DNA from 4 places in the Leisingera sp. S2M4 genome. Region 1 is predicted to be linked to each of the others. Evidence: riboswitches for the same ligand, from Rfam matches in the RefSeq annotation. Region 1 holds a riboswitch; each other region holds the start of a gene.

What was found. Region 1 has a riboswitch for cobalamin ahead of ACZ52D_RS08975 ((2Fe-2S) ferredoxin domain-containing protein). Riboswitches for the same ligand answer to the same signal wherever they lie in the genome.
Region 2: linked by a shared signal. The riboswitch ahead of ACZ52D_RS12165 (DUF1636 family protein) and the one ahead of ACZ52D_RS08975 ((2Fe-2S) ferredoxin domain-containing protein) in region 1 are both predicted to bind cobalamin.
Region 3: linked by a shared signal. The riboswitch ahead of nrdH (glutaredoxin-like protein NrdH) and the one ahead of ACZ52D_RS08975 ((2Fe-2S) ferredoxin domain-containing protein) in region 1 are both predicted to bind cobalamin.
Region 4: linked by a shared signal. The riboswitch ahead of ACZ52D_RS12095 (CbtB domain-containing protein) and the one ahead of ACZ52D_RS08975 ((2Fe-2S) ferredoxin domain-containing protein) in region 1 are both predicted to bind cobalamin.

The regions. Positions count from the first base shown of each region.
Region 1 is NZ_AP040861.1:1,841,554-1,843,742, forward strand. Features, by position in the region: gene ACZ52D_RS08970 (FAD-dependent oxidoreductase) at 1-646, shown strand, start outside; cobalamin riboswitch at 731-933, shown strand; gene ACZ52D_RS08975 ((2Fe-2S) ferredoxin domain-containing protein) at 1,022-1,741, shown strand; gene ACZ52D_RS08980 (ABC transporter substrate-binding protein) at 1,728-2,189, shown strand, end outside.
Region 2 is NZ_AP040861.1:2,511,628-2,513,816, reverse strand. Features, by position in the region: gene glpD (glycerol-3-phosphate dehydrogenase) at 1-40, shown strand, start outside; gene cobO (cob(I)yrinic acid a,c-diamide adenosyltransferase) at 121-756, opposite strand; cobalamin riboswitch at 807-1,013, shown strand; gene ACZ52D_RS12165 (DUF1636 family protein) at 1,110-1,517, shown strand; gene cobW (cobalamin biosynthesis protein CobW) at 1,521-2,189, shown strand, end outside.
Region 3 is NZ_AP040863.1:230,305-232,493, reverse strand. Features, by position in the region: gene nrdE (class 1b ribonucleoside-diphosphate reductase subunit alpha) at 1-371, opposite strand, end outside; gene nrdI (class Ib ribonucleoside-diphosphate reductase assembly flavoprotein NrdI) at 353-769, opposite strand; gene nrdH (glutaredoxin-like protein NrdH) at 774-995, opposite strand; cobalamin riboswitch at 1,097-1,288, opposite strand; gene ACZ52D_RS19940 (DUF2218 domain-containing protein) at 1,352-1,636, opposite strand; gene ACZ52D_RS19935 (MarR family winged helix-turn-helix transcriptional regulator) at 1,767-2,189, shown strand, end outside.
Region 4 is NZ_AP040861.1:2,497,425-2,499,613, forward strand. Features, by position in the region: gene ACZ52D_RS12085 (hypothetical protein) at 1-313, opposite strand, end outside; gene ACZ52D_RS12090 (CbtA family protein) at 381-1,079, opposite strand; gene ACZ52D_RS12095 (CbtB domain-containing protein) at 1,084-1,254, opposite strand; cobalamin riboswitch at 1,288-1,506, opposite strand; gene ACZ52D_RS12100 (DUF1636 family protein) at 1,601-1,927, opposite strand; gene cobA (uroporphyrinogen-III C-methyltransferase) at 1,924-2,189, opposite strand, start outside.

The DNA.
Region 1 (2,189 bases):
GGCGATCAAGGCGGCCATCCAGCGTTACAACAAGACCGGCGTCTATCCGATCCGTCGCGAGGATGGCGGCATCTATACGCGCATTCCCGGCACTGGCGACATGTGGTGGATGATTATCGATCTGGCGCTGCCCGACCTCACGTCCGCTAGTTTTACGCGGGCGGAGCGGTGCGCGCGGGAGATGGCGAATGACTATGTGCAGATGTTGCGCGATCACGTGCCGGGGTTCGAGAATTGCTTCTTGGCCCAGTCTGGTCCGCAGATTGGCATTCGTGAAAGCAGGCATCCTGCCACTCGGTATGAGATGACGGCCGAGGATCTCGCCTGCGGGCGGCAACGCCCCGACAGCATCGCCCGGGCGGCGTGGCCCGCAGAATTGCACGGTGAAGCCGGCAAGCCGGTCTATCACCCGGTTGGCGGGCATGGTTACGCCTCGGTTCCACTGGACAGTCTGCGGGCGCGCGACCTCGACAATCTGTTTGTGTCTGGCCGCGTCATCGGGGCCGATCCTGTCGCTTACGGCTCGGTCCGTGTCATGGGGACGGCTTTTGCCACCGGGGAAGCCGCAGGCATCGCCGCAACAATGGCGACCGTAGACGGGGAGCGCGTTGGTGCGCAGGTGCGCCGCCTCGGGGGACTGACCTGACCATGTTCCGACGCATCCTCCCTGCTCGAAGGGCGTGGTTGCGTGGCTAATTATAGCGGTTGACAGGCCAAGCCGATTTGCGCAGACAAAAACCGATGGTTCCCGGCCGAGTATGGCAATGGGATGAAAAGGGAATCTGGTGCGGGCTGAGCGGCCCAAGTCCAGAACTGCCCCCGCAACTGTGAGCGGAGAGTACCCCGTCAGAACCACTGGATCCGGCGGATCCGGGAAGGGACGGCACGCTTTGATCCGCAAGTCAGGAGACCTGCCATCGGTAAACCGTAACCAATCGGGCGGAGGGCCCGTGGAGGAAGAGATGACAGTGTCCCCAGCGCTTCGCGCCAGCGCCTGCCTGCCTCCGCTTGAGAGGCTTGCATGGACGCCCGAATTTATCTGATCTCCGCTTCGTATGTCAGCCAATCCCGCTTTCAGGCCCTGGCCGACGGGCTGGCGGCAGCGGCGCCCTGTGCGGCGGTGGCGGTCCGGCTCGAAGCCAGCGGCGAGGGGCTTTGGCGGGCGCTGGACGATATGGCGACGTTGGGAGCGACGCGGATCGAACTACGTCCGGTTGGCCTCCCGTTTTCGCAGAGCATAGAGGCCTGGCTGCCCGGCGCAGTGGGGGCCTGGCTGGCGCGCCAGACCGGGACACGCCCGAAGGTTCTGCTGGCTGAGGCTCCGCAAGCTGACCCTTCGGTCCTTGGCCATGTTGCGCGGGCCGAGGTGCCGCTGACGGAAGTGGAACCGAGACCAGACGGCGAATTGGGCAAAGGCTGGAACAGTCCTCCGCCCCATCGTCACCACCTGCTGGTCTGCACTGGACCGCGCTGCCATCTGAAGGATGCACCCGACCTGTTGGCGGCGCTGAAGGCCGAGTTGGGCCGCATGCAGTTGGCCTCTGACTGTCTTGTGACGGCGGCCGGCTGCCTGTTTCCCTGCAACAACGGGCCTGTGATCGTGCACTATCCAAAAGGGGATTGGTACCGGGTCCGCGATCTGGCGGACGTGCGCAGCCTGGTGGCCCGGGTTCTTTGCGCGGGGGATGTTCCGCAGTCCCTGCTTATCCATCAATCAGGAGAAACCCATGAATTTGCTTAGAGTTCTGATGCCGCTGTGCCTTGTTGCGGCCGCTGGTGCGGCGCAGGCCGATCCGGTGACCGTTCAAAGTTGTGGGAGCTCCTACACTTACGAAACGCCGCCGAAGCGGGCCATTACCTTGAACCAGCAGGCCACCGAGGTGATGCTGGCACTCGGTCTGCAGGGCGCCATGGTCGGCACCGCCTATCTCGACGACGAGATCCCGGACCAGTGGCGGGATGCATTCGACAGCGTCCCCGTTCTGGCCGAGAAATATCCGGCTGCAGAAATCGTGCTGACCCAAGAGCCTGACTTCCTGTTCGCAGGCTTCGCCTCTGCCTTCTCGGAGGACAATTTGGGATCGGTGCAGAAGTGGCACGACTTGGGCGTGGGGACCTATCTGGTGGATGCGTCGTGCAAGTCTGCGCACCCTCAGGACGTGCCGCTGACCATTGCGCCGATCCTGCGC
Region 2 (2,189 bases), 670 kb from region 1:
TACCTACATCCAAGGCAAGGCAGCCCAGCTCGCCGCATAAAAGTGTTTTGCCCGGCGGCACCGCCGGGCTGCCCCCCGGCAGGCGCACTCGCGCCTACCAAGGCAGGCTACGCCCTCAGCTTAAAACTCGACGCCCTTCTGCGCCTTCACCCCGGCGCGGAACGGGTGCTTGATCTGGCCCATCTCGGTCACCAGATCGGCGATCTCGATCAGCTCTTCCTTGGCGTTGCGCCCCGTCAGCACCACATGGGTCATCGGCGGCTTCTTCTCCACCAGGAACTCCAGCACCTCTTCCAGGTCCAGATACTCATAGCGCAACGCGATGTTGATCTCGTCCAGCAGCACCATGGTGTTGCGCTCGTCGAGGATCATCTCCTTGGCCTTCTCCCAGCCCTTTTGCGCGGCGGCGATGTCGCGGGCCTTGTCCTGGGTCTCCCAGGTGAAGCCCTCGCCCATCGCGTAGAACTGGCAGAGATCGCTGAAGTTCTCCTCGATCAGCGTGCGCTCGCCGGTCTGCCAGGCGCCCTTGATGAACTGCACCACGGCACAGGGCATCTTGTGGGCGATGCAGCGCATGATCATGCCAAAGCCGGACGAGGACTTGCCCTTGCCCGGCCCGGTGTGGACAATGATCAGCCCCTTCTCGCCGTCCTTGGTTTTCATCATCCGGTCGCGCGCGGCCTTTTTCTTGGCCATCTTGGACGCGTGACGGGCGGCTTCTTCTTCTGAAATGCCGGTTTCAGACTTTTCGCTCATGGGGGCTCTCCAGCTGTTTGGCGCAAGTCTTGACAAAGAAGGGCGCGATAGCGCAAGGGGGTTTCGCTGGTTCCTGCAATTGCAGGCGAAGAGGGAATGTGACAGCGGCCACTGACGGCCCAAGCACAGCCGCCCCCGCGACCGTGACCGGATGAGGCCGCCATGCCACTGGGACAGCCCGGGAAGGCAGGATGGCCGACAGGGCGAACGCCCTGGCATCCGCAAGCCGGGAGACCTGCCAGCGTGTGAGAGATCAACGGGCGGGCGGGGTGTTCCGCGACCGGGTGAGAGGCAGGCAGACCGCCGCCCCTTTTCGGCCATCCCGCATGCCTGCAACGACAGGAGACGTGCCTTTGGCTGACGAACAGGCGCCCACCGCCGCCCCGAAAGACCCGGTCACCCTGACCGTGTGCCTGACCTGCCGCACCGAAGGCGCCGATCCAGAGGCCACCCGTCCCGGCGCCATCCTGCACGCTGCCCTGAAAGAAGCGGGCATGCCCGAGGGCGTCACCCTGCGCGGTGTGAAATGCCTGTCGGCCTGCTCGCGCGGCTGCTCCGTTGCGCTGACCGGCGGCGAGGCGCGTTGGAGCTACATCTACGGCGACATGGACCCGGACGCGCATGTCGCCGAAATCCTCGCAGGCACCGCCGCCTATGCCGCCACCGCCGACGGGCTGGTGCCCTGGCGCGAGCGCCCCACCGTCTTCCGCAAACAATCCGTCGCCCGCATCCCGCCGGCCGCCTTTCCTTCTGAGGAGTAATTCATGAGCGATCTCAACAAGATCCCCGTCACCGTCATCACCGGCTTTCTGGGTGCGGGCAAGACCACGCTGATCCGCCACCTGATGCAGAACCCGCAAGGCAAGCGCCTGGCCGTGGTGGTGAACGAGTTCGGCACCGCCGGGGTCGACGGCGATATCCTGAAATCCTGCGCCGACGACAATTGCCCGGCGGAAAACATCATGGAGCTCGCCAACGGCTGCATCTGCTGCACCGTGGCGGATGACTTCATCCCCACCATCGAACAGTTGATGGCACTGCCGGAAAAACCCGACCACATCGTGATCGAGACGTCCGGCCTGGCGCTGCCCAAGCCGCTCTTGAAGGCCTTCGACTGGCCCGCGATCCGCTCCCGCATCACCGTTGACGGGGTGATTGCGCTGGCCGATGCCGAGGCCGTCGCCAAAGGCCAGTTCGCGCCGGATCTGGACGCCGTTCAGGCCCAGCGCGAGGCGGATGACAGCCTCGACCACGAAACCCCGCTGTCCGAGGTATTCGAGGACCAGATCTCCTGCGCCGACATCGTGCTTTTGTCCAAGGCCGACCTGGCCGGCGACGCAGGCGTCGAGAAAGCCCGCGCAGTGATCGAAGCCGAGGCGCCGCGCAAGTTGCCGATCCTGCCGATGAGCGAAGGCGTCATCGACCCGCGCATC
Region 3 (2,189 bases), on a different replicon from region 1:
TCCTCGTAGCGTTCCAGGTACCGGCCGCCATCGCGGGTCTTCAGCGTGTAAGAGGTGTAATACTTGAAAGCGCCCAGGAAGGTCGGAAAGCGGAATTTATGCGCATAGGCCGCGTCCCAGATCCGGTGCAGGAAGGCGCGGTCATATGGCTCCAGCACCTCAGCCTCGTAGTAGCCTTCCTCAACCAGATACCCCAGTTTTTCATCCAGCGAATGAAAGAACACGGTGTTCTGATTCACATGGGTCAGGAAATACTGCCGCGCCGCCTCCCGGTCGGCCTCGAACTGGATGTTTCCCTCCGCATCATAAAGGTTCAGCATGGCGTTCAGCGCGTGATAGTCGCGCTCGCCGGTTACGCTGGAATCGAGCATTCCGTCCCCCAGAATTTCTGCAGCCCGGCGCGAACGCGGGCGATGTCGGTTTCGGTGCCGGCCAATTCAAAGCGATACAGCACCGGCACATTGCATTTGCGGGCGATCACGTCGCCCGCCAGCGCGAAGGTTTCGCCAAAGTTCCGGTTGCCCGCGCCGATCACACCGCGCAGCAGCGCCCGCAGGGGCGGCTGGTTCAGCAGCCGGATCACCTGCTTGGGCACGGCGCCGCGCCCCTGCCCGTCCGCATAGGTCGGACAGATCAACACGAAGGGCGCGAGGATCTGCGGCAGCGGGTCGCCGTGGCGCAGCGGCAGGCGCGTGGCCGCAAGGCCAAGCCGCGTGGCAAAGCGATGGGTATTGCCGGAGCCGCTGGAGAAATAGACCAGCCCCGCCACGGCGTCAGGCCAGGCGAGCGATCATGTCGGGGCGAAAGCCCGCCCAATGGCTCTCCCCGGCGACCACCACCGGCGCTTGGCGATAGCCCATGTCCTGCACCTTCTGCAGCGCCGCACTGTCCTCGCTGAGGTCGATCACCTCATAGGCCAGCCCGCGCGCATCCAGCGCGCGGGTGGTGGCGGTGCATTGCACGCAGGCCGGTTTGGAATACACGGTGATGGTCATTGGTCTGGTCCCTATCTGCTGTTGCGGACAAGGGGACAGGGTCACGGGCGGCGCTGCAGGGGGCAGGCCGGTCCACGCACCCAGGCCCGCCGCCTGTGGTTCACGTCTCATCAGCCCTGGCAGGTCTCCTGGCTTGCGGCTCCGACGTCTGGCCCGCCTTCCCGGCGCCGGTGCGCCAGTGGCATATGGGGTTTGACTCGCCGCTTACAGTTGCGGGGGCAGCACCGGAATTGCACCGGTTTCCCTCTTAGCCTCTGATGTGAATCACAGGCACCAAAGCCACTCCATATAGGGTTATACCCTAGCCACCCGTCAATATGTTGTTTTCGATATCCACAGGAAAAGCCGCACGGGTCTCAGCCCCGGTGCCACACCAGCGGGGCCGGGTCCTCGCGAAAGGCAAAGCGCAGCAGATGGCTTTCCACCACCTCGCAGGTCTGCGCCAGCTCGGCCGCGGTCGCGGACGTGACGTGAATGCTCAGCCGATCCGCGTCATGGCGCAGCTGCGCCAGACCGCAGACGAATTGCAGCTCCGCCCCCTCCGGGCTCTCGACGACCGGGATCTTGTGACCGAAATGGCGGACGAGGCGCGTATAAAGGCCTGCGGCCTGCGCCGAGTGGAAAACCGCGCGTGTTTGCATTGCTGCTCCTTAGAATTGATAATAGCCAAGATACTGGCAGATATTGATTTTAAACCGTTTCAACACGCCGCGCCCGGCGTTGGTCTGCGTTCTGGGCGTTTGCATTGGTGCCACCTGAAAGGACGCGACCATGACCACCCGCCCCGGCCCCTCGCCGAACGCCGCCTTCTTCGGAGACGACGACGAAGCGATTGCCTACAACCGCGCCTGGTTCAACATCATGCGCGCCCACCGCAAGTTCCACCCGCGGATCGCGCGGGCGCTGAAGAGCCATGGCATCAATGACCCGATCTGGTACGAGATCCTGCTCGAACTGGAGCGCGCCGGTGCCGACGGCCAGCCGATGGCGGCGCTGGAGGACAAGCTGTTCGTGCCGCAATACGCGCTCTCCCGACATGTGGCCCGGATGGAAAAGGACGGGCTGCTGCGGCGCGAATTCATCGCCGACGGGCGGCGCAAGCAGATCCTCTTTCTCACCGACCGCGGCGCCGGGCTGCATGCGAAGATCTGGCCAACCTATTGGGAAGCGATGCAGACCGAGATCGGCCAGCAT
Region 4 (2,189 bases), 660 kb from region 1:
CTTCACCGGGAACATTCTCCGCCGAAGCATTCTGCGGGGCAAAGCGGAAGTTCTGCGGCAGCACCTGCAGGTTCCAGCCGGACATGGGATCCTTGTGCAGACGTATGGCAACTCGGGGTGCATCCGGGCCCGACGGCAGATCGACCGCCGTCGCGTGGTCATGGGCCATCGCGCCCGCGTGGCCACCGCCGTGATGTGCCGGGTCGCCGTGGTCGTGGCCGTCAAAAGTGATGCCATTGCCAGCCGCGGTGACAAAGCCGATGCCGCCTCCGAACAGCAGTCCGATGGCAAAGAGAGCGAGAGAACGGGACATCAAGTCTTCCTCGGACAAGAACTGTCCCCGCCGGACTTCTCCGGCGGGGCGCAAGAGGGCAGCCGGGTCAGGCCGCTGCGAGCGAGCGCTTGCCTTCGGTCTGCCAGAAGTGGCCGGCAAAGGCCCCCAGCAGCACCCAGGCCGCCATTCCGATCCCGAAGGCACGGGCGGCAAACAGCGCGCCGATCTCGGTCGGCACCGGTCCCGAGAAACTCTCGGGTTCGGGGGCGCCGATGACATGCGGCGCCAGCAGCAGCAGCGCGGCGATCAGGTAGCTGACCATGTTGCCGCCAAAGGCGATCAGCCACATGGCCACGCCCGCGGTGGCTACGGTGGCGGTCCACCAGATCTGGCGCAGGCCGACATCCGCGGCCGCGACGCCGGGCACCTCGGGGGCCAGCGACAGGCCGGGCGCGAAGTGGAAGGTCACGAAGCCTGCCACACCCCAGAGCAAACCGCTGCGCGCGTTGATCGCATGGCCCTGACGCTCGGCCACCGACATCAATGCAACCATGACCAGCGCATAGCCGGTGTAGGTGAGCATGGTGAAGATGACGCTCAGCCCGTCGCGCACCGGATCGGCGAACAGGCCGGGCAGGTCGGGATGGGCCGACACGGCCTCGGCGCCGAAATGCACCAGTTCACCGCCCTCGTAGAGTTCGGCATGGAGCAGAACAGGCTGCACGAAATAAAGCTGCAGCAGGGCGGTGATCAGCCCTGCTGCAGCGCCAGCGAACAGGCCGCTGGTCAAAATACGACTGAACATGGCCTTAGTGGCAGGGGAAGCCGGTTGCGTGGCGTACATCGTGCGCCGCGTCATGCAGCGCGGATGCCTGCACATGGCCGGTCAGCGTGAGGATCCCCAGCCCGAGAACCACGGCAAACAGGGCCGGGATTACGGAAGTGCCTGCGGCAGAAGCGTTGAGCGTCTTGGTCGTCATTGATGGTCTCCTTGCCGTCACACCCGACGGCGTAAGTTTTCATTCGCACACGGCCGGTCTCCTGACTCGCGGGTCGCTGCTGCTCTCCTCCTTCCCGGCGTCTTACGCGCCAGTGGATGCCGAAGAGCCGCTCGCCGCTCACAGTCGCGGGGGCGGTTGAGGCTGCGGTGCCGCGATTTGGTCCACCGTCCTCATTCCCGTTTCAGTCCTGGTGCTTGGGCACCTTTGGACACCGTATCCAATGGTAATGCCTCGCGGGGGCGATTCCGGTCAAGGAAGAAACCGCCCCTTGACCGGTTGTCTGCGGCATATCTGCGGGCCGCGGGGGCAGATTGGCGGTGCGAGGTCAGCCCGGGATGCGGGCAATCGCCTTGTAGCGCAGCTTGCCCAGCGGGCGGGCATCGGCGAAATTCCCGTCAGCGCTGCGGGCGTACAGGTGCAAAAAGGTCAGCACGTCCGGCAGATCGTCAGCGGAGATTTCACCGAACAGATAGGCGGTCTTGCCGGATTGGCGCACCGCCAGTGTCTGCGGCCTGTGGCAACCGGACATGCAGTCCACCTGCGTCAGGCGGGCCGCGATCCCTGCGCGCTCCAGTGCCGCGGCGACCTGCCCGGGCAGGGCAGGGTCCGCATCGCGGCATGTGCGGCACAGGGTGAGGGTCGGCACGCTCATACGCCGGGCAGGTCCTGATCTGCCAGCGGCCCATAAAGGATCAGCACCGGGGCGGTGGTTTCCATGGCGCGCAGCACCTGCGGCAGTTCACCGACTGTGTGGCAGAACAGCTTCTGCTCCGGGGTGGAGACGCCCTGCGCCACCAGCGCGTGGGTCTCCGCAGGCAGCCCGGCCTCCATCAGCTTTTCCGCCAGCGCGGCGAAGGTACGCTTGCCCATGTAGACCACGGTGGTGGCCTGCGGGTCGGCCAGCGCCGCCATGT